Regions from separate parts of the Streptomyces sp. NPDC016469 genome, predicted to be linked through region 1. Evidence: riboswitches for the same ligand, from Rfam matches in the RefSeq annotation. Region 1 holds a riboswitch; each other region holds the start of a gene.

Evidence for each region. Region 1 has a riboswitch for thiamine pyrophosphate ahead of thiC (phosphomethylpyrimidine synthase ThiC). Riboswitches for the same ligand answer to the same signal wherever they lie in the genome.
Region 2: another riboswitch for thiamine pyrophosphate. It lies ahead of ABZ565_RS21625 (thiamine ABC transporter substrate-binding protein); the one in region 1 lies ahead of thiC (phosphomethylpyrimidine synthase ThiC).
Region 3: another riboswitch for thiamine pyrophosphate. It lies ahead of thiO (glycine oxidase ThiO); the one in region 1 lies ahead of thiC (phosphomethylpyrimidine synthase ThiC).

What each region holds. Positions count from the first base shown of each region.
Region 1 is NZ_JBEYCQ010000016.1:166,025-173,663, reverse strand. Features, by position in the region: gene ABZ565_RS20220 (DUF5326 family protein) at 1-63, shown strand, start outside; gene ABZ565_RS20215 (helix-turn-helix domain-containing protein) at 304-1,074, shown strand; gene ABZ565_RS20210 (SsgA family sporulation/cell division regulator) at 1,176-1,613, shown strand; gene ABZ565_RS20205 (YibE/F family protein) at 1,693-3,015, opposite strand; TPP riboswitch at 3,086-3,219, shown strand; gene thiC (phosphomethylpyrimidine synthase ThiC) at 3,212-5,005, shown strand; gene ABZ565_RS20195 (hypothetical protein) at 5,061-5,873, opposite strand; gene ABZ565_RS20190 (metallophosphoesterase) at 6,056-7,114, opposite strand; gene ABZ565_RS20185 (LacI family DNA-binding transcriptional regulator) at 7,290-7,639, opposite strand, start outside.
Region 2 is NZ_JBEYCQ010000018.1:80,039-87,677, reverse strand. Features, by position in the region: gene ABZ565_RS21650 (ATP-binding cassette domain-containing protein) at 1-25, shown strand, start outside; gene ABZ565_RS21645 (hypothetical protein) at 7-1,188, shown strand; gene ABZ565_RS21640 (LOG family protein) at 1,297-2,427, shown strand; gene ABZ565_RS21635 (ABC transporter ATP-binding protein) at 2,432-3,457, opposite strand; gene ABZ565_RS21630 (iron ABC transporter permease) at 3,461-5,065, opposite strand; gene ABZ565_RS21625 (thiamine ABC transporter substrate-binding protein) at 5,152-6,255, opposite strand; TPP riboswitch at 6,340-6,456, opposite strand; gene rlmN (23S rRNA (adenine(2503)-C(2))-methyltransferase RlmN) at 6,528-7,634, opposite strand.
Region 3 is NZ_JBEYCQ010000030.1:49,998-57,636, forward strand. Features, by position in the region: gene ABZ565_RS28340 (thiazole synthase) at 1-433, opposite strand, end outside; gene thiS (sulfur carrier protein ThiS) at 436-654, opposite strand; gene thiO (glycine oxidase ThiO) at 651-1,826, opposite strand; TPP riboswitch at 1,824-1,935, opposite strand; gene ABZ565_RS28355 (FAD-dependent oxidoreductase) at 2,033-3,271, shown strand; gene ABZ565_RS28360 (Rv2175c family DNA-binding protein) at 3,337-3,702, shown strand; gene thiE (thiamine phosphate synthase) at 3,797-4,450, shown strand; gene metF (methylenetetrahydrofolate reductase [NAD(P)H]) at 4,591-5,508, shown strand; gene ABZ565_RS28375 (hypothetical protein) at 5,559-6,410, shown strand; gene ABZ565_RS28380 (NAD(P)/FAD-dependent oxidoreductase) at 6,424-7,639, opposite strand, start outside.

The DNA.
Region 1 (7,639 bases):
GTCGGCGGGCTCGTCTTCGTCGTACGGAAGTTCATGTCCTCCTCCTCCCGAAACGGCTGGTGACCGCACGCCCGACGGGGGATTAGCCCAGCTGAGCTAAGGGAAAGGCGAATCGGCACCCGGTCACAGGGCGGCCGATACAGTGACAGTCCTCTGCCACCGCCTGGGAAAACACCGTAAGTCACCACCCCGACCAGTGGTTTGTACGGGATCCGGCCTCTGGACCCCCAGGTCCGTGGCAGACCTGTGGGGGCGGCCCCCACGGGCGGGCTGACCGCCCGTCACCACGCCTGGGGGTGACCGTTGACCACGGCATCGAGTACGGCTGTTCCGACGCTCATCGGGTCGGTACAGCGGGCGCTGAGGCTGCTGGAGGCTGTGGGCACCCATCGCGACGGGGCCCCGGCCAAACAGCTCGCGAGGGAAGCGGGGCTTCCCCTCCCCACCGCCTACCACTTGCTGCGGACCCTGACCCATGAGGGGTATCTGCGCCGGGAGAACGGCGTCTTCCACTTCGGCGCCGCCGCCGAACGGCTGATGGGCGACCGCGCCGCTCAGAACCGCCGCAGCATCATGGCCCGTTCGCTGGGCCGCTGGCGGGACATCGTCGGAGCCCCGGTGTACTGCGCCATCTACCGTGAGGGCGAGATCGAGCTCCTCGCCGTGGCGGACACCCCCGAGCGGCCGGCGGTCGACGAGTGGGCGGCGTTTCGCGAGACCGGGCACGCGCACGCGATCGGACAGTGTCTGCTGAGCCGGCTGGACGAGAAGGCCCGCGAGGACCACCTGGACCGGCACCCGGTGCGCCCGCTGACCCGGTACTCGGTGCGCGATCGTGCGGCGTTCCTCACCCGGCTGCGGTCGCTGGAGCGTACGGAACCGGTCATCGAGCGACAGGAGTACGCGCTCGGGACCGTCTGCGCGGCCATCCCGATCACGGCCGGATTCACCGCCGCCGCGATGGCCATTTCGGTCCCCCTCCACGAGGAAGATCGGTTGCTGCCCGCAGTCGAACGACTACGCGGTGAAGTGTCGAGCCTCTTGCGTTCGTTCGTGTTCTCTATCAGTATCTGAAAAATCACTCCTTGTGATCTGCTATCGCGTGCACCACGATGGCGTCAATAGGGCCATGGGGGATCATTCCTGGCCAGATTCATCTACTGCGGGGTTGAACGATGCGCGAGTCGGTTCAAGCTGAGGTCATGATGAGCTTCCTCGTCTCCGAGGAGCTCTCATTCCGTATCCCGGTGGAGCTCCGGTACGAAGTGTGCGATCCGTACGCGATCCGGATGACCTTCCATCTGCCCGGCGACGCCCCCGTCACCTGGGCCTTCGGCCGTGAGCTGCTGCTCGACGGCCTCAACAGCCCCAGTGGTGACGGCGATGTCCACATTGCGCCGACCGAGCCGGAAGGGCTGTGCGATGTCCACATCCGGCTGCAGGTGGGCGCCGACCGTGCGCTCTTCCGGGCGGGCACGGCACCTCTTGTCGCCTTCCTCGACCGTACGGACAAGCTGGTGCCCCTCGGACAGGAGTGCACGCTGGGTGACTTCGACGGCAACTTGGAGGAGGCGCTGGGGCGCATTCTGGCCGAAGAGCAGAACGCGGGCTGAAGCGGTCCGCGGCCCGGAGGGCGCCTTGCCACTCGAACACGACACCTGCCGATCGGGTGAATCACGCTGTGTGCTCCGGTCACGACCGCGCCCGCCGTCGTCGGCCCCGGCCGCTCCGCACGGGTGCCGAAGCCCCGGCTTCCGCGCCGACCCCCGTGCGGTCCGCGGAGACGACCAGCGCCGCGAGCGCTGTCGTCACCGGCACCGAGGCGACCAGTCCGATCGAGCCGACGAGGGTGCGCACGATCTCCTCCGCCACCAGCTCGCTGTTGGCGACCGTCCCCACACTGCTCTGCGCGACCGTGAAGAGCAGCAGGAGAGGCAGCGCGGCGCCCGCATAGGCGAGTACCAGGGTATTGACCACGGAGGCGATGTGATCGCGGCCGATTCTGATCCCTGCCCGGTAGAGCTGCTTCGCACTCATGGTGGGGTTCGCCCGGCGCAGCTCCCACACCGCCGAGGTCTGGGTGACCGTGACGTCGTCGAGCACTCCCAGGGAGCCGATGATGACGCCGGCCAGCAGCAGTCCGCTCATGTCGATGTGCGGATACAGGCCGTGGATGAGGCCGGTGTTGTCGTCGGTGTTCCCGCTCAGGCTCGCCCAGCCGATGAAGAGCGAGCCGAGCAGCCCGATCAGGAGCAGTGAGATCAGGGTGCCGATGACGGCGACGGAGGTCCGGGCGGTCGGCCCGTGGCAGATGTAGAGCGCGATCAGCATGATCGCTCCGGCCCCGACGACCGCCACCAGCAGCGGATTCGAGCCCTGCAGTATGGCCGGAAGGATGAACAGGGTCAGTACGGCGAATGACAGGGCGAGCGCCACCAGGGCCATGACCCCGCGCATTCTGCCCACGAGGACCACCGCGAGGGCGAAGATCCCGGCCAGCAGATACAAGGGGAACTTCCGGTTCACGTCCGTCACGGAGTACTGGAGGTCATGGGGCGCGTCGGGGGCGTACGCCACCACCACCCCCTGGCCCTCCCGCAGTTGCCTCGGTGCGTCCGGCTGCACGACCTCGACGAACCGGCGCCCCGTGTCGGGGCCGCTGGTGACCTCGACGGTGGCCTTCTCGCAGACGGCGCCGGACGCCGGCCGCCCCTCGGGGGGTTGGGTCTCGCCGCTGACGGGAAGCTGGGCGGCGTTCACATCCTTGCAGTCGACCTCGACGACGCTCACCACCTTTCCCTGCTGGGTCTGCCGGTCGAAGCCGACACCGGTCCGTTCGTGCGCCGGCGCACCACCCGGCCAGAGCGCCACGAGACCGACGAGTACGGCGGTCGCGAAGGGGATCAGTACGGCGGCGATCACCTTGCGCAGATGGGCGGAGACGGGTGCGGCCGGGCCATGGCTGTGCGTGTGCTGATGGCCCTGCGGTTCTGGGTCGTGATGAGGGGGCGTCACCGGCCGATCATCGCAAGAAGGAAGGGGCCCTCTGTTCAGGTCGCCCGTCCGGGGGCTAGCGTGGTGGCACCTTTGCACACGCGGGAGCTCGGAGCACCGGGCTGAGAGGGCGCTGACCGCCGTACGACCGTACGGGAGACGCTGCGCCGACCGCCGAACCTGTTACCGGGTAATGCCGGCGTAGGGAGTAGGTCTCATGACCACATCGGACACACGCACGCCTGCCTTCGATCAGAGCGACGAGGCCGGGAAGTCCATCGGCTGGCACAAGGGATACGTCCAGGGGCCGCGCCCCGACCTCCGGGTGCCGGTCCGCCAGGTGCACCTGACCAACGGCAAGGACGTGACGCTGTACGACACGTCCGGGCCCTACACCGACCCCGCGGCCGAGACGGACGTCCGGCGCGGTCTCGCACCGCTCCGGGAGAACTGGATCATCGCCCGCAGCGATACCGAGGAGTACGCGGGCCGCCCCGCCCGCCCCGAGGACGACGGGCTCAGGCACACCTCGCCGAGGGGCGGGCTGCGCAATCTGGACGCGGTGTTCCCCGGTCGGCCGCGCCGCCCGCGGCGGAGCCGGGACGGCCGGCCCGTCACCCAGCTCGCGTACGCCCGCAGGGGAGAGATCACCCCGGAGATGGAGTACGTCGCCGTCCGCGAGAACGTGGCGGCGGAGGTGGTGCGCGAGGAGATCGCGGCCGGCCGCGCGGTGCTGCCCGCCAACGTCAACCACCCGGAGACCGAGCCGATGATCATCGGCAAGCGGTTCCTGGTGAAGGTCAATGCCAACATCGGCAACTCCGCGGTGACGTCCTCCATCGAGGAGGAGGTGGACAAGATGACGTGGGCGACCCGGTGGGGCGCGGACACGGTCATGGACCTTTCCACCGGCCGCAACATCCACACCACCCGTGAGTGGGTTCTTCGCAATTCACCCGTACCGATCGGAACCGTCCCTCTCTACCAGGCCCTTGAGAAGGTCGACGGGCGGGCCGAGGAACTGACCTGGGAGATCTACAAGGACACCGTCATCGAGCAGGCCGAGCAGGGCGTGGACTACATGACGGTGCACGCCGGCGTACGCCTGCCGTACGTGCCGCTGACCGCCCGGCGCAAGACCGGAATCGTCTCCCGGGGCGGCTCGATCATGGCGGCGTGGTGCCTGGCGCACCACAAGGAGTCGTTCCTGTACGAGCACTTCGAGGAGCTCTGCGAGATCCTCGCCGCGTACGACGTGACGTACTCACTGGGCGACGGGCTGCGCCCAGGGTCGATCGCGGACGCCAACGACGAGGCCCAGTTCGCCGAACTGCGCACATTGGGCGAACTGAACACGGTCGCCAAGCGGTTCGGCGTGCAGACCATGATCGAGGGGCCGGGACATGTCCCGATGCACAAGATCAAGGAGAACATCGACCTTCAGCAGGAGATCTGCGAGGAGGCGCCGTTCTACACGCTCGGCCCGCTGACCACCGACATCGCGCCGGCGTACGACCACATCACCTCGGGCATCGGAGCCGCGATGATCGCCTGGTGGGGCACGGCGATGCTCTGCTACGTGACGCCCAAGGAGCACCTGGGGCTGCCGAACCGGGACGATGTGAAGACCGGGGTCATCACGTACAAGATCGCGGCCCATGCCGCCGATCTGGCCAAGGGGCATCCGGGCGCGCAGGAGTGGGACGACGCGCTCTCCGATGCTCGGTTCGAATTCCGCTGGGAGGACCAGTTCAACCTGGCGCTCGACCCGGACACGGCGCGGGAGTTCCACGACGAGACCCTGCCGGCCGAGCCCGCGAAGACGGCGCACTTCTGCTCGATGTGCGGTCCGAAGTTCTGTTCGATGAAGATCAGTCACAGCATCACCGAGCAGTTCGGCGGCGCGGACGGCACGGAGGCGACGGCCGAGGAGGTCGCCGAAGGGATGCTCCGCAAGTCGCGTGAATTCGCGGCGGGCGGGAACCGTGTCTATCTGCCGCTGGCCGACTGACCCGGCACGGACCGGTCGCGCACGGCTCCGGCGCCTTCCGCCGGGGCCGTGGCGGTCAGTCCAGCTCGTGCTCGGGACCGCCGAAGTCGGGGCTGGTGAAGTCCGGGCTGCTGTACGTGGGGCGGGGCGCTGCCGCCGGGCCCTCGGCCGGGCCGGCGAAGTCGGGCCTGCTGTAGCCGATCTTGGGGAGGCGGCCCGTCGGGCGCTGCGGGGCGGGGAGCGCGGGGCCGGTGCCGGGTTCGGTGAGGGCGTCGCGCAGGAAGGGCACGATGCCCCGCTCCAGCAGCGCCTGCCGCCAGGCGTCCTTGGCGAGGGTCACCTCGTCGGGCAGTTGCTCGCGGGCTTCCCTGGCCGGCAGGGACGTCGAGCCGTTGCGCAGGGCGGCGATGAGCAGGCCGATGGCCGCGACGAGGATGGCGGCGGCCGTGACGGCGGCGAAGAACCAGCCCGCGTCCACCATGGGGCCGGCGAACGCCGGTGGTGGTTCCAGCATCTTCAGGAGGTAGCCGGCCAGCAGGAATATGGCCGCCGCCGTGCCCGCCAGCATCGGCGCCAGGACGGTGACGACCGCTCCTATGCCGGCCCCCGACTGGCCGAGGCCGTCCGGGGCTGTGCCGGAAGCCGCGTCCCGGGCGGAGGCGCGTGCTTCGTCGCGGGCCTTCACGTACTGCTCGTACTCGGCGGTGGCCGTGGCGGTGATCAGGGCGACGGCGGCCAGCGCCATGGTGCGCAGCTGGGCGGCGTTGAGGCGTTCGCCGACGGCGGCCAGCTCCGGTCGTTCGTGTGCGTGACGCAGTGCGTCGTCGAGGAGCCGTTCGTACTCGGGCCGGTCCTCGGTCAGCAGGTGCGGAGCGCTGTTCATCTGCATCCCCCGATGCTCCGTCGGGCCTGTGTGCCCGCTGGGTCCGGGCAGTTCGGGCGGAAACGGAGGAGAGCCTGCTACTGATACGCCGATGGTAGAGCGCGCACGGCACGGGGTGACAGAGGGTTTACGGAAATAGCCCCCGTACTCGGCGTGGTCGGCCCGGGACGCGTCTTCCCCGCAGGGCGTCAGTCATGCAGGGGGAGTTGGACGACCAGTAGCTTTCCGGCCATGGTCACCCCGCCGTCCATGGCGATGGCGAGCCCGTCCGCGTACACATGCGGCCCGTCGACCTGCGGCCCGGCGCCGTCCTCGCCGTCCTCGGAGCCGACCTCGCCGGTCAGGTACGGGATGGGGCTGTGACCATGGACGACGCGCCGGCCGCCGTAGGCCGCCATCAGCTCCTGGACGGCTTGGGCGCCCGAGTCGTCGCGGAAGGCGAACCGCTTGGTGAGCTTGCGGAACAGGTCCCAGCACTCGTCGGCGTCGTTACGCGTGAGGATGGCGTGCACCGTGTCGTTGACGTCCTCGATGGTGGAGCCGTAGTCGAGGTACGCCGTGGTGTCCGAGTGCATCAGGAGGTGCCCGTCCTCCTCGACGACGGCGTCGAGCCGGGACATCCACTGGAGATGGACGTCCTGGAGGCGCTCCATGTCCGTCTTCTGCCCGCCGTTGAGCAGCCAGGCGGCCTGGAAGGTGGCGGTTCCCGCGCCGGAGTTCACCGGGGTGTCGCCGAACCGCTTGGCGCCGATGAGCAGCAGTTCGTGGTTGCCCATCAGGGCCTTGCAGTAGCCGCCGGCGGCCGCCGCCTCGGCGGAGAGCCGCATGACGAGGTCGATGACGCCGATGCCGTCGGGGCCCCGGTCGGTGAAGTCGCCGAGGAACCAGAGGCGCGCGTTGCCCGCCGCCCATCGGCCTTCGGAGTCGATCAGGCCCTGCTCGGCGAGGGCGGCGAGCAGCTCGTCCAGGTAGCCGTGGACGTCACCGACCACGTAGAGGGGGCCGAGGCCCGGATCGGCGGCGGGGCGCGGTTCGGGCACGGGCTGCACCTGGGCGGGTTTGTCGACGCTGATGACGGGAAGATCGCGCGCCGTCGGGGTGTACCCCTCCGGCGTCTCGCCCTCGGGGAAGGCGTTCCCCGGGTGCGGAGACGCGGGCGGTGCGGGGGACTGCGCATAGGGCGGCACGCGGAAGTCACGCAACGTCGCCGTCCGCACCACGGGTTCCTGACCGGCCCCCTGTGTCATCGACCCCTCCACACCACCGTCGCGCCGCCGTACACCTGACGGGCCCTGCTGGTCGGGTTGGTCCGCGGTGTCGTGCGCCCATCATAGGAATGCAGATCGTGCTCTGGGACGCACCCGGGGTGGTGAATCCTTCCGGATGCCAGGTTCGTCGGTCGATTGGTCCCAATTGGGATGATCAGTCCCCTGCCGGGGAACGCGGCGCACTGACCGTGGTGCGGGGCGGGCGGCGTTGCGAGGACGTCCGGACGATGAGCTCCGTCGGCACCACCCGTTCCACCGGACCGTCCTGGTCGATGCCCTCGATGGCGTCGATGAGCAGCTGGACGACCGCCGTGCCGATCCTCCGCGGCTTCAGCGAGAGCGTCGTGATGGGCGGTTCGGTCGTCGCGTACACCGTGGATTCGCTGCAGCAGACGAGGAGCAGGTCCTCCGGAACGCGCAGGCCGTAGCGGCGGGCGGCCGCCAGCAGATCCGTGCCGTTGGGGTCGAAGAGCCCGTAGACGGCGTCGGGGCGGTCCGGACGGG
Region 2 (7,639 bases), on a different contig from region 1:
CGCGGCGTGCTCGCTCTCCGTCTAGCCCGCGGTTCCCATCCACTGGTCCTGGTGCGGCGGCTGCTGGTCGCGGCCGCCTCCGCCGGGGTCGGCTTCCTGCTCCTGTGCACCCTCGGCTACGCGGCCGGGCACCCGCACTCGGCGGGTTCGGTGCTGCGGCTGCTGTGGTGCTTCGTCCCGCTGGCCGCCACCGTGCAGTTCGCCGTCGCGGTGGCCCGTACGGACCCGAGCACCCGGCCGCGCACCGGGCTGTCCGCCGTGGGCCTCGGGCCGGTGAAGCTCAGCGTGCTCGCCGCGGTCTCCACCGCCGTCTCGTGCACCCTGGGCTCCGCGGTGGCGCTGCTGTTCTTCCTGCATCTGCGCGGCGATCTGTCCGGGCTGCCGTTCGACGGTGCCGCCGCCGATCTGCTCGGCGCGGACGCGTCGCTGCCCATCGCCGCCGTGCTGGTCCTGCTGGCCCTGGTGCCGGTGGCGGCCGCGACGGCCAGTGCGCTGGCGCTGCGCGGCCGGCCCGTGCGGGCGGCGCGCGAGACGGACGACGGCGGCGAACCGGTGCCCGCCGAGGAGGCCCCCGCCCCCGCCACGCCGCCGGCCGGGCTGCCCTGGGGCGTCGCCCTGACCGCCGCCGGGCTCGCCGTCGAGGCGTACGCGAGCCGGGGCACGGCCGGCAGCCCCTTCCCGCTCCCGGGCAAGCTGGACTCCACCCCGGCCTCGGTGCTCGTCGGCTGGACGCTCACGGCGATCGGCCTGGCCACGGCGGGCCCCGGCCTGACCTACCTGTGCGGCAAGCTGCTCCAGACGGTCCGGCCCGGGGCCGTACGCCTGCTGGCCGGCCGGGTCCTGATGGACGAGGCGCGCCGGATCGGCCGCCCGCTGGGCATCGTCTGCGCCGTCCTGTCGGCGGTCATCGCCGCCTTCGCGCTGTACGGGACGGGACCCCGGCCGTTCGGCCCGCTCACGGCCCTGGGGGCGGTGCTCGTCGTCGGCTGCACCACGGCGACGCTGCTGACCTCGGCCCTGGAGGCCCGCCAGGCCCGAGCCGAGACGGCCAGGGCGCTGCTGCGGCTCGGGGCCCCGGCCTCGGCGCTGCGCGCGGCGACCGCGTTGCGCGCGGCGGCGCTCCTTGCCCTCTTCGCCCCCCTCACCTGGGCGATCGCCGAGCTGGCCGCGCTGCCTCTGATCCCCTGAGCGCGACTGGACGCGACTGGACGCGACCACCGGACCGGCCGGGCTCCTTGCCCGGCCGGTTTCGCGTGTTTCCGGGTGCCCGCCCGGATCGGATCAGCGTTTCGTAGCATGAGCTGCGTGGAGAGCCCGGAGGAGAACAAGAGCGGCCACGGCGACGAGATCGAGTCGCTGGCCGAGTTCGACGCGGCGGTGGCCGCCGGTTCGCTGGCCGGGCGCCGCGTGCAGTCGGTGGACCTGACGGAGCGGAGCGCGGCGCTGCTGGCCACGGACACCGCCGGCGCCGTGTTCCTCGGCTGCCCGATGGAGCCCGGCCCCGAGGAGAAGGTCCGGGCCGGCGGCGCCTTCGTCTTCCCGCCCGTCCCCGGACTGCCCTTCGACCCGTACCGGGGCCTGCTCTACTCCCCCGACGCGCTCTACGACGGACTCGCGAGGGAGGGGTACGCGTCCACGCCGGACGCCCTGGCCCACGACTGGTTCCGGCGGACCCGGTCGGACGGGGACGCGTTCGCCTCGATGCTCCGGGCGCTCCACGACGACGCGATCTCGGACGCGCTGGAGGAGGCGCTCGCCGGGGCCCGGGTGGCCGGTGTGATGGGCGGGCACGCGACGCCCCGGGGCAGCGCCGGCTACGCGGCGGCGGCCCGGCTCGGCAGGACCCTGGCCCGCAGCGGCCTCACCGTGGCGACCGGGGGCGGCCCGGGCGCGATGGAGGCGGCCAACCTGGGGGCGTACGCGGCGCCGCACGCCGACACGATGCTGGACGAGGCGTGCGCGATGCTCGGCGCGGTGCCGTCCTTCACCCCCTCGGTCACCGACTGGGCGCGGGCCGCCTTCGCGGTACGGGAGCGCTGGCCGGGCGGTGGCCCGTCCGTGTCGATCCCCACCTGGTTCTACGGCCACGAGCCGCCGAACCCGTTCGCCGGACACATCGCCAAGTACTTCACCAACGCGCTGCGCGAGGACGGGCTGCTGGCCCGGTCGAGCGCGGGCGTGATCTTCCTCCCCGGCGCGGCCGGGACCGTCCAGGAGATATTCGACAGCGCTACCCCGAACTACTACGAGTCACGCGGCGAACCCGTCCCGATGGTGCTGGTGGGCCACGACCACTGGACGCGCGAGCTTCCCGCCTGGCCGCTCCTGCAAACCCTGGCATCCGGCCGCAAGATGGAGGCCCGCATCGCCCTGGTCGACACGGTGGAGGAAGCGCCCGACGCCCTTGCCCGCCTCTCGGGGGCGTAAACCGTCAGAACAGCGCGGGCAGCACCACGCACTCCGACGCGTCGAAGCCGACGCCCACCCGCTCGCCCTCCTCCGGCGTCCCGCGCAGCGGGCATTCGGCCTCCAGCACCGGACCGCGCTCCGGGTGCAGGGTCACGGCAACGTGGCTGCCCCGGAAGGTGCGGGCGCCCACGACGCAGCGCAGCCCCTTCTCCGGCCCGCCGATCCGCACCCCGGCCGGCCGCACCAGCAGATCGCACGCCCCCTGCGGCGACCCGGCCGGCACCGGCACCTCGCCCCACTCCGTGTCCGCCGCCTCCCCCTCGACGGTCGCCTCGACCACGTTGTCGAAGCCCAGGAACCGCGCCACGAAGGCCGACGCGGGGCGCTGCCACACCTCCAGCGGGGTGCCCACCTGGGCGACGCGGCCCTCGCGCATCACGACGACCCGGTCGGCCAGCGCGAACGCCTCGCCCTGGTCGTGGGTGACGGCGAGCACGGTGGTGCCGAGGCGGCCGAAGAGGGCGCGCAGTTCCACGACGAGCCGTTCGCGCAGGCTGCGGTCCAGCTGGCCCAGGGGCTCGTCGAGCATCAGCAGCCTGGGCCGGGGGGCGAGGGCCCGGGCGAGGGCGACGCGCTGCTGCTCGCCGCCGGAGAGCGCGGCGACGGCGCGGCGTTCGGCGCCGGGGAGGCCCACGAGGTCGAGGAGTTCGGCGACCCGGCGGTCCTGTTCTCCCCGGCCGACCCCGTGCATCCGGAGGCCGAAGGCGACGTTGGCGCCGACGTCCCGGTGCGGGAAGAGCTGGTGGTCCTGGAACATCAGGCCGAGGCCGCGCCGGTGGACCGGGATGCCCTCCTGGTCGGTGCCGTCGAGCAGGACCCGGCCGCCGTCCGCCTCCTGGAGCCCGGCGACCAGGCGCAGCAGGGTGGACTTGCCGCTGCCGCTCGGCCCGAGGACGCAGACGGTCTCATGGTCGGCGACCTCCAGGTCGACCCCGTCGAGCGCGGCCCGGTCACCGAAGCGGACGGTGGCCGATTCGAGCGTCAGCATCGTTCAGAACTCCCCGGATCGGTCGGTGCGGATGCGTTCGAGCAGCAGCAGCGAGACCGCGCACACGAGCATCAGGATGGTGCTGAGGGCCATGGCCTGGCCGTAGTTGAGGTCCCCGGACCGGCCGAGCAGCCGGGCCACGGCCACCGGCAGCGTCGGGTTGTCGGGCCGTGCGATGAACACGGTCGCGCCGAACTCCCCCAGCGACACGGCGAACGCGAACCCGGCGGCGACCAGCAGCGCCCGCCGCACGAGCGGGAAGTCCACCTCGCGCCAGGCCCGCAGCGGCGAGGCCCCGAGGACCGCCGCCGCCTCCCGCAGCCGGGCGTCCACCGCTCGCAGCACCGGCAGCATGGTCCGTACCACGAAGGGCACCCCGACCAGCGCCTGGGCGAGCGGCACCAGGATCCAGGAGGTACGGAGGTCCAGCGGCGGCTTGTCCAGGGTGATCAGGAAGCCGAAGCCGACGGTGACCGCGGAGACCCCGAGCGGCAGCATCAGCAGCGCGTCGAAGCCCCGGACGAGCCGGCCCGCCCGCCGGGTGAGCGCGGCGGCGGCGAGCCCGCCGACGACGAGGGCGATCAGGGTCGCGACGAGGGCGTAGCGCAGCGAGTTCCCGATGGCCTCGACGGGCGCGACCAGGAACGTACCGCTGTTGGCGTCAGCCGAGGTCAGCGCGCGGTAGTAGGCGAGACCGGAGCCGCCCAGCGAGCGTTCCACGAGGACGGCGAGCGGCAGCAGTACCAGCACCAGCACGCTCAGCAGCACTCCTGCGAGCAGCACCCACTGCCCGGCACCGCTCGGCCTGCGCTCCGTCTGTGCCGGGTCGACCAGCTTCAGCGCGCGCTCCCTGCGGCGTACGGTCCAGGCGTGCACGGCGAGGATCGCGCCGACGGCGGCGAACTGCACGAGCGTCAGTACGGCGGCCGTGGGCAGGGCGAGCAGCTGCGCGGTCTGCCGGTAGATCTCCACCTCCAGGGTGGAGAAGCCGGGCCCGCCGAGGATCTGTACGACCCCGAAGGAGGTGAAGGTGAAGAGGAAGACCATCAGGGCGGCGGCCGCCACGGCCGGGGCCAGCGCGGGCAGCGTGACGCGCCGCCAGGCGGTGAACCTGCTCGCGCCGAGCACCCGGGCGGCCTCCTCCTGGCGCGGGTCGAGCTGCGCCCAGAGCCCGCCGACGGTGCGGACGACGACCGCGTAGTTGAAGAACACATGGGCCAGCAGGATCGCCCACACGGTGGTGTCCAGCCGTACGCCCCACAGCTCGTCCAGCAGCCCGCCCCGCCCGAGCAGCGCGAGGAAGGCGGTGCCCACGACGACGGTCGGCAGCACGAACGGGACCGTGACCACGGCCCGCAGCACCTGCTTGCCGGGGAAGTCGAACCGGGCGAAGACATACGCGCCGGGCAGCGCGATCAGCAGGGTCAGCGCGGTCGAGGCGAGCGCCTGCCACAGCGTGAACCAGAGGACGTCCCGGATCTCCGGCCGGGCCAGCACCTCGCCGATCCGGCCGAACTGCCAGACGCCGTCCGCCTTGAGCCCCCGGCCCACGATGGCGGCGACCGGATAGGCGAAGAACACGGCGAAGAACGCGACGGGCACGGCCATGAGGCCGAGCCGCACCGCGGCCGCGCGACGGGCCCGGGCGCGTGCGGACCTCCCGCGCGCGCCCGGACCGCGTACGGGAGTCTTCGCTACTTCACTACGAGCGAGGACCATGACTGGACCCACTGCTCACGGTTCTTGGCGATGGTGTCCGGGGCGACGGTCGCCGGCTTGTCGGCGGTGGCACCGAACTTCGTGAAGAGCTCGGGCACCTTCGCGTCCTTCGCGACCGGGCTGACGAACATGGTGAGCGGCATGTCCTCCTGGAACCTCTTCCCGATCAGGAAGTCCAGCAGGGCCTTGCCGCCCGCCTCGTTCTTCGCGCCGTCCAGCAGACCGGCGAATTCGATCTGGCGGAAGCACGTTCCGGTGGCGACCCCGGTGGGCGCGGTCTTCGGCCGCGGGTCCGCGTACAGCACCTCGACGGGCGGACTGGAGGCGTAGCTGACGACGAGCGGCCGGTCGGCCTTGGCCTTCTTGCCGCCGGCCGAACCGGAGAACTCCTCGTTGTACGCCTGCTCCCAGCCGTCCACGACCTTGACGCCGTTGTCCTTCAGCTTCTTCCAGTAGTCCTGGTAGCCGTCCTCGCCGAAGGTGGCGACGGTGCCGAGGAGGAAGCCGAGGCCGGGCGAGGAGGTCGCGGCGTTCTCGGTGACGAGCAGGTCCTTGTACGCGGGCTTCGCCAGGTCGGCGAAGGTCTTCGGCGGCGCGAGCTTCTTGTCGGCGAAGTACTTCTTGTCGTAGTTGACGCAGATGTCACCGGTGTCGACCGGGGTGACCCGGTGCTTGTCCGCGTCCAGCTGGACATCGGCCGGGACCCGGTCCAGGCCCTTGGCCTCGTACGGCGTGAACAGGCCGTTGTCCAGGGCGCGCGAGAGCAGGGTGTTGTCGACTCCGAAGAACACGTCGCCCCGCGGGGAGCCCTTGGTCAGGATCTCCTGGTTGAGGGCGGCGCCCGCGTCCCCGCTCTTGAGGACCTTGACGGTGTAGCCGGTCTCGCGGGTGAACTCCTTCAGCACGTCCTTGGAGGCGTTGAAGGAGTCGTGGCTGACGAGGGTGACGGTCTTGGAACCGGCGCCCTTGGTGGAGCCGGAACCGGACGCCGAGTCGTCGGAACTCCCGCAGCCGGCCAGCGCGGTGACGCCGAGCGCGGCGGCGACGGCCGCCACCGCGGCCTTCTGGGTGGTGCTCATGTGTGATTCCTCCTGGAGTGACCAGGAAGAGACGCGGCCCTGCCCGCACACCGGCCGGAACCGGAAGCGGGCAGGGCGCAACAGCTTGAGTATGGTCCGAACTTCCTACCCGGAATGACCCGGGCGAGGTTCAGAGGGTCTGCGGCCAACCTGTCCTTGGTGCCGCACTCTCAGCGCTGTGGCGCTCCCCTGTCGGAATATGCAGTTGATTTCGGCCCCAGGCTACACGGCCGTTTTCGGCCGGGGCCCCGGGCACCGACGACCGCCCGCCCTCAGCGCTCGGAGGCCGCCAGCTGCCCGCAGGCGCCGTCGATCTCCTGGCCGCGGGTGTCGCGGACGGTGACCGGCACGCCGTGGCTCGCGATGGCCTCCACGAACGCCCGCTCGTCCTCGGGCCGCGAGGCGGTCCACTGGGAGCCGGGCGTCGGGTTCAGCGGGATGAGGTTGACGTGGACCCGCTTGCCCTTGAGGAGGCGGCCGAGCAGGTCGCCGCGCCACGCCTGGTCGTTGATGTCGCGGATCAGGGCGTACTCGATGGAGATGCGGCGGCCGGACTTCTCCGCGTACTCCCACGCGGCGTCCAGCACCTCGCGCACCTTCCACCGGGTGTTCACCGGCACGAGGGTGTCGCGCAGTTCGTCGTCCGGGGCGTGCAGCGAGACGGCGAGGCGGCACTTGAAGCCCTCGTCGGCGAACCGCAGCATCGCGGGCACCAGGCCGACGGTCGACACGGTGATCCCGCGCTGCGAGAGGCCGAGGCCGTCGGGCTCGGGGTCGGTCAGCCGGCGGATCGCGCCGACGACGCGGTTGTAGTTGGCCAGCGGCTCGCCCATGCCCATGAACACGATGTTGGAGAGCCGGGCGGGGCCGCCGGGGACCTCGCCGTCACGCAGCGCGCGCATGCCGTCCACGATCTGATGGACGATCTCCGCGGTGGAGAGGTTGCGGTCGAGACCGGCCTGCCCGGTCGCGCAGAACGGGCAGTTCATCCCGCAGCCGGCCTGCGAGGAGATGCACATCGTGACCCGCTCCGGGTAGCGCATCAGCACGGACTCGACCAGCGTCCCGTCGTGCAGCTTCCACAGGGTCTTACGGGTGGTGTCGTCGTCGCAGCTGATGTGCCGGACGACGGTCATCAGGTCGGGGAACATCGCCTCGGCGAGCTTGTCCCGCGATCCGGCCGGGATGTTGGTCCACTCGGCCGGGTCGTGCGCGTACCGCGCGAAGTAGTGCTGCGAGAGCTGCTGGGCGCGGAACGGCTTCTCGCCGATCGCGGCGACGGCCTCCCTGCGCTCGGCGGGCGTGAGGTCGGCGAGGTGCCGCGGCGGCTTCTTGGCTCCGCGGGGCGCGACGAAAGTGAGTTCTCCGGGCTTAGGCATGGTTC
Region 3 (7,639 bases), on a different contig from region 1:
CCTCCAGCTTCCGGGCCAGGACCGGGTCGTCATTGGTGTACGGCAGCACGGTGAACCCGTCGTCCACCAGGATCTCGGCGGCGTCCAGCAGCTCGACCGGGTCGGGCAGCAGGGTCCGCTCGTCGGCCACCACCTCCAGCTTGACCCAGTCCGTGCCCAGCGCCTCACGGGCCAAGCGGGCGGTGAGCACGGCCTCCCCGGCGGTGTAGCAGCCGGCGGTGTTCGGCAGCACCCGGATGGACAGCTTCCGCAGCACGGAGAGCACCGAGCCCTGCACGGTCGGGTCGAGGCGGCGCATGGCGACGGTGGTCAGCTCGGTGCCGGACGCGAGCAGCGACCGCTCCAGCACCTCCAGGCTGGGAGCCCCGCCGGTGCCCATGATCAGCCGGGAGGTGAAGTCGCTGCCGCCGAGGGTGAACAGGTCGTCGGACATCGTCAGCCTCCCTGGACCGCGGTCAGGACCTCGACCCGGTCGCCGTCGGTGAGCGCGGCGGCGGGCCACTGGTTGCGCGGCACCACGGTCTCGTTGAGGGCGGCGGCGACCCCCGTCGGGGCGTCGGTCAGCGTCGCGACGAGGGCGTCCAGGGTGGTGCCCGCGGCGACGACGGCCGGTGCGCCGTTCACGGACACGGTGAGCGGGGTGGGCTCGGTCATGCGGGCTGCTCCTGGGGTGCGGGGGCCGGGGCGAACCGGCCGGGGGAGAAGGGGCGGGCCGCCTCGGGCAGCTCGCCCTCGGCCAGCAGCGACGCCATGGCGTCCCCGGTGACGGGGGTGAGCAGCACGCCGTTGCGGTGGTGGCCGGTGGCGAGGTGGAGGCCGGGCAGCGCGGTGCGGCCGAGCAGCGGGGCGTTGTCGGGGGAAGCGGGGCGAAGGCCGGCGCGGGTCTCGGTGAGCGGCAGCTCGGTGATGCCGGGCACCAGCTCGTGGGCGTCGCGCAGCAGCTCGTAGACCCCGCCCGCCGTGACGGTGGTGTCCCAGCCCATCTCCTCGGTGGTGGCGCCGACCACCAGCTCACCGTTCTCGCGCGGTACGAGGTAGACATGGCTGCCCCGGACCACCGCGCGCACCGTGCGCGAGAGGAAGGGGGCGTACGCCGGGGGCACGGTGAGGCGCAGCACCTGGCCCTTGACCGGGCGCACCGGCGGCAGGACGTGGGCGGGGACCCCGGCGAGCCGCCCGCTGAGGCTGCCCCCGGCGAGCACGACCTGCCCGGCGGCCACCTCCGTACCCTCGTCGAGCACGGCTCCCGCGGCCCGGTCCGCGACCACGGACAGGCGGTCGGCGCGGTGGCGGTGGAAGACCACCCCGGCCCGTTCGCAGGCGGTCAGCAGCGCGGCGGCGAGGCGGCGCGGGTCGACCTGGTGGTCGCCGTCCACCCGCAGGCCGCCGCGCACGCCCGGGGCGAGCATCGGTTCCAGGCGGCGGCACTCGCGCCCGGTCAGCCACTCGGACTCCAGGCCCGAGCGGCGTTGCAGCTCGTGGAGTTCGCGCAGATGGGCGCGGTCGTCGGCGTCGAGCGCGACGGCCAGGGTGCCGCAGGCGCGGAAGCCGATGTCCTGCCCGCTCGCCTCCTCCAGCTCGGCCGTGAACGACGGATAGCGCCGGGCGGAGGCGAGGTTGAGCCCGAGCAGCGTCTCCTCGCCGTAGTGCAGTTCGGTGACGGCGGCCAGCATTCCGGCCGCCACCCGGGCCGCTCCGCCGCCCGGCTCGGGGTCGGCGAGCGCGGTGGACAGGCCGCGCTGTGCGGCCCGCCAGGCGGTCACCAGGCCGATGATGCCGCCCCCGATGACGAGGACGTCGGACCCTTCGGTGGGATGGGTGCGCATGGGCGTCCAGCCCCTCCCTTCGCCGGCATGACCCGGATCAGGTTCGTACGGTCGGAGGCCGCCAGCCTCCCTCTCAGCCCGGTGCGCCCGGGCTCCCGCGTGTCTTACGGTGGCCAGCCTAGACCCCGCCCGGCGGACCGGGTAGGGAGGGCCGGGGGAGGGGCCGCCCCTTTCCTGACGGCACGTCAGGTACGTAAGGTGGGCGGGTGAGCGAGCAGCAGCGGGCAGAGCGGACGGAACGCCGGGTCGTCGTGGCGGGCGCGGGCATGGCGGGTGTGCAGACCGCCGTCGCCCTGCGGGAACAGGGCTTCACCGGCCCCGTCACGCTGATCGGCGCCGAGCCCCACCAGCCCTACGACCGGCCCCCGCTGTCCAAGGCGGTGCTGCTCGGCAAGGCCGAGGAGTCCGCCTTCGACATCGACTTCGAGGACCTGGACATCGCCCTGCGCCTGGGCTGCGAGGTCACCGGGGTGCGCGCCGGCGACCACGAACTGGACACCTCCGAGGGCCCGGTCCCCTACGACGTCCTGGTCCTCGCCACCGGCGCCGAACCCGTCGCCCTGCCCGGCTCCGACGGGGTCCCCGGCGTCCATCTGCTGCGCACCCTCGACGACGCGGCCCGGCTGCGGCCCGTCCTGGAGGCGGGGCACCCCGTCGTGGTCGTCGGCGCCGGCTGGATCGGGGCCGAGTTCGCCACCGCCGCCCGCGCCGCCGGCTGCGAGGTCACCGTCGTGGAGGCCGCGGACCGCCCCCTGGCCGGCGCCCTGCCCGCCGAGGTCGCCGCCCCGATGGCCGCCTGGTACGAGGAGAGCGGCGCCCGGCTCCTCACCGGTGCCCGGGTCGCCCGCGTCGAGCCCGGCACGGTGGTCCTCGCCGACGGGCGCACCCTCCCGGCCGGCGCGGTCGTCGTCGGCATCGGCGCCCGCCCCGCCACCGGCTGGCTGGCCGGCTCCGGTATCGCGCTCGGGCCCGAGGGCTCGGTGACCGCCGACGCGGCGCTGCGCACCTCGCTGCCCGATGTGTACGCGGTCGGCGACTGCGCCTCCTTCCCCTCGGCCCGCTACGGCACCCGCCTGGTCGTCCACCACTGGGACAACGCCCTCCAGGGCCCCAGGACCGCCGCCGCCCACATCGCCGCCGCCGAGGACACGGCGGACATCCCGCCCTACGACCCGGTGCCCTACTTCTGGTCCGAGCAGTTCGGCCGGTTCGTGCAGTACGCCGGCCACCACGCGGACGCGGACACCCTGCTGTGGCGCGGCGACCCGGCCGGGCCCGCCTGGTCGGTGTGCTGGCTGCGCGACGGCGCCCTGGCCGCGGTGCTCGCGGTCGGCCGCCCGCGCGACCTGGCCCAGGGGCGCCGGCTCATCGAGGCGGGCCCCCGGCTCGACGCGGACCGGGCCGGGGACCCGTCCGTACCGCTCAAGTCGGCGGTTCTGCCGTGACCGCGCGGGACCTGAAGGGCCGAGTCCGGGTTTCGGCTGTCAGTCCGGGATGGCAGGCTTGTCCCGTGACCGAGATTGACGCAAAGATCGATGCTCTCGTCCCTGCCTGGCTCCACCTGCCCGACATCGCGGAAATGCTCGATGTCGAGGTGACGCGCGTGCGGCAGCTGGTCAAGGAGGGCCAGCTCATCGCCGTACGCCGTGGCGAGAACCGGACGCTTCAGGTGCCGGCCGCCTTCATCGACGGCAACAAGGTGGTCAAGGGCCTCTCCGGGACCCTGACGCTCCTGAAGGACGACGGCTTCTCCGACGAGGAGATGCTCGAATGGCTCTTCACCCCCGACCCGACCCTGCCCGGCACCCCCGCGCAGGCACTGAGTGAGAATCGCGGCACGGAGGTGAAGCGCCGCGCCCAGGCGCTCGCCGTCTGAACCGACCGGGGAAGCGGGCCGCACCGTGCGAGCGGGCGGCCCGCTTCCCCGCGCCGCACCACCGACCGCCGTCTTCCCCGGGGGGAACCGCACCATGTCCACACCTCGTGCGCAGCTGTCCGACGCCCGGCTCTACCTGTGCACGGACGCGCGCAGGCGCCAGGGCGACCTGCCCGACTTCCTCGACGCGGTCCTCGCCGGCGGGGTGGACATCGTCCAGCTCCGCGACAAGGGGATGGAGGCCGGGGAGGAGCTCGACCACCTCGCGGTCCTCGCGGACGCCTGCAAGCGGCACGGAAAGCTCCTCGCCGTCAACGACCGGGCGGACGTGGCCCACGCCATCGGCTCCGACGTGCTGCACCTGGGCCAGGGCGACCTGCCGGTGCCGGCGGCCCGGGCGGTCATCGGCGCCGAGCCGGTCATCGGCCGCTCCACGCACGCCGAGGCCGAGGTCGACGCCGCCGTCACCGAACCCGGCGTGGACTACTTCTGCACCGGCCCCTGCTGGCCCACCCCCACCAAGCCCGGCCGCCACGCGCCCGGTCTCGACCTCGTCCGCTACGCCGCCTCGCTCGCCCCCGCCCGCCCCTGGTTCGCCATCGGGGGCATCGACGCGGACAACCTCGACCAGGTGCTGGACGCCGGGGCCCGCAGGATCGTCGTCGTACGGGCCCTGACCGAGGCGTCCGACCCGGGCGCCGCCGCCGCTGAGCTGGCACGACGGGTCCGCGAGCGCGCCGGAGCCTGACGGGACGGCCGCGTTCGGAGCGGCGGCACCGGGCACGGGCCTGGGACGAACCTGTCCGAAGGATGGACAAGAATCAGTCAATTCCGGCAAATGACTCCGGTTCGGTTGGGAGCCCGCCCCGCCCTGGTTAACCTGCCCGTATGGCCCTTGGCACACCCTCCACCAGGACAGATCACGCGCGCACCGTGCGTGAGATGCTCGCGACCGGCGAGACCTCGTACTCGTTCGAGTTCTGGGCGCCCAAGACCGAGAAGGGCGAGCGCAACCTGTGGAACGCGCTGCGCCGGGTCGAGGCCGTCGCGCCGAGCTTCGTCTCGGTGACGTACGGCGCCGGCGGCTCCACCCGCGCCGGCACGGTGAAGGCCACCCAGGACATCGCCGCCGAGTCCACGCTCACCCCGGTCGCCCACCTCACGGCCGTCGACCACTCGGTCGCCGAACTGCGCAACATGGTCGGCCAGTACGCGGACGCCGGCATCCGGAACATCCTCGCCGTGCGCGGGGACCCGCCGGGCGACCCGATGGGCCCCTGGGTCGAGCACCCGCAAGGCGTGAAGTACGCGGCGGACCTGGTCCGGCTGATCAAGGAGGCCGGCGACTTCTGCGTGGGCGTCGCGGCGTTCCCCGAGAGGCACCCGCGCTCCGACGACTGGGACACCGACGTCCGGCACTTCGTGGACAAGTGCCGCGCGGGCGCCGACTACGCGATCACGCAGATGTTCTTCGATCCGGAGGCGTATCTCCGGATGCGTGACCGGGTGGTCGCGGCGGGTTGCGAAACCCCGATCATCCCCGAGGTCATGCCGGTCACCAACGTCCGGCAACTGGAGCGGTTCTCCCAGCTCAGCGACGCGAAGCTGCCCGACGACCTGAAAGAGCGCATCCTCGCCGCCAAGGACGACCCCGCCGCTGTACGCTCCATTGGCATCGACTTCGCAACGCGGTTCAGCGCGAAGCTGCTCTCCGAGGGTGTGCCCGGACTGCACTTCATCACGCTGAACAACTCGACTGCGACGCTCGAGATCTACGAGAATCTCGGACTGCACAAGCAGTCGTGACCGGCCGTACCCGCCACCGTCCGGGGCGGTGGCCGTAGAAGGGGGCGGGCATGGGCTGGACAGTCCTCTACATCGCGTTCGGTGTCGTCGCGCTGTGGCTGCTCGGCGAAGTGCTGCTGCAGTACAAGGCGCGGCTGCGCTGGCGCCTCCTCGCCTTCACCGGCTTCCTCTGCGTGGTGATCGGCGTCCTGATGCCGTCCGTTCCCGTCATCGCCCTCGGCGCGGTCGCCTTCGCCACCGGCCAGACCTACGTCACGCTCTCGTTCCGCAAGGGCTTCTCCACCGGCTGGGCCATAGGGGGCAAGCCCGGCGCGAGCCGCCGCCGGCGCGGCGCGGCCGAACGCAAGCCCACGCTGGAGGTCTCGGACCTGGAGGTGGAGTACGAGGGCGGCGCCCCCGACGCCCCGTCCGCCCCGCCGTCCGCCCCCACCGCCGTCTACGCGACCGAACCGATGCCCGAGGACACCGGCCAGTACGGTGTCTACACCGACCCCGCCCCGCCCCGCCCGGCCCACGAGCCCCAGGCCGCGCAGAGCCACGACGCGTACGACGCCTACGGCTACCCGGTCCACCAGTCCGAGGGCCAGGACACCTACGCCGGGGCCGGGCAGTACGACTACGGCAGCGACCCGCAGAGCTACGCCGCCTACTCCGACCCGTACATCGGCACCACCGCGAGCACCCCGCAGTACGGCACGTACGACGGCTACGGGAACTACGACGGCTACGGCGACCGCCAGCAGTACGCCGACCCCTACGCGCAGGGCGACACCTACGGCTCGGAGACCCCGCCGGGCGGCGTCTGGGTGCCGCAGCAGCGCGAGGGCGAGCAGCAGCCCGCCGCCCAGGCCCCGTACCCGAACGGCTACGACACCGGCCACAACGAGCAGTACCGCTACTGAAAGCGCGCCCGCCTCAGCGCGAGCCGCGGAAGCCCTCACCCTCCACCACGGTCCCCGCGACCAGCGCCCCGGACATGCCGGCGTGCGCGAGTCCGCCGCCCGGATGCGACCAGCCGCCGGCCAGCAACAGGCCCGGCAGCCGGGTCCGGTTGGCGGCGTGCAGGAACGCGCCCCCGGCACCGCCCAGCGTCGGCGGCGGCACGGCACCGCCCTCGGCGCCCGTGTCCGCGGCGGTCTCGGCGGGCGTCCGCACCCGCGTCCGCAGCACCCGCTCCCGCAGGCCCGGCACCGCGGCGCCCGCCGCCTCGGTCAGGGTGTCCGCGAACCGGGCCCGCAGTGCCTCGTCCGTCCAGTCCACCGGGCCGTGCGGGGCCACCGTCGCCACCAGCGTCACCGCCTCGTGCTCCGCGTCGGGGCGGGTGGACGGGTCGTCGGGGCGCAGCACGGTCACCGTGGGGTGCGCGGCGGTCCGGCCCCCGAACACCGCCTCGCGCTCGGCCGCCCCGTCCGCCGGGTGCACCACGGTCCGGTGCACGGCGTCCGCGGGCCGCCCGCCGCGCAGCGACAGCATCACCACGAACCGGCCACAGGCCCCGGCCCCGGCCGCACGCACCGTCACATCCCCGTCGGCCCACGGCTCCTGACCCGGCACCAGGCCGGGCCACGGCCGGGCCCCGAGCACCACGTGGGCGGCCTCCGCGACCGTCCCGTCCGCCAGCTCCACGCCCGCCGCGCGGCCGTCCTTCTCCACGACCCGGGCCACCTCGGCGCCGAAGACGAACTCCACCTTCCGGGCCAGGCACCGCTCGTACACCGCCCGGGCCAGCGCCCGCAGGCCGCCGCCCACGTACCAGGTGCCGAACGTCTCCTCCATGTACGGCAGGAGGGCCGCGCTCGCCGGGGCGCGCGAGGGGTCGAGGCCGTAGGCGAGGGCGTATCCGTCGAGGAGGGCCGCCAGCCGGGGGTCGGCCAGCTCCCAGGCGCCGATCTCCGCCACCGTCCCGGCCCGCCGCGCCGGGCGCAGCAGCCGCCGGCGCTCCTCGGCCGGATACGGGTCGCGGCCCAGCACCTGCCAGTCGGGGCGCAGCGGCTCCTCCAGGAGCGGCCGCCGCGAGCGGTCCCAGGCGTCCCTGGCCCGGTCGAGGAAGGCCCCCCACCTCGCGCCCGCCCCGCCGCCGAGCGCGGCGTCCAGGGCGGCGACGGTCCCGGCGCGCGAGGCGTTCGGCAGG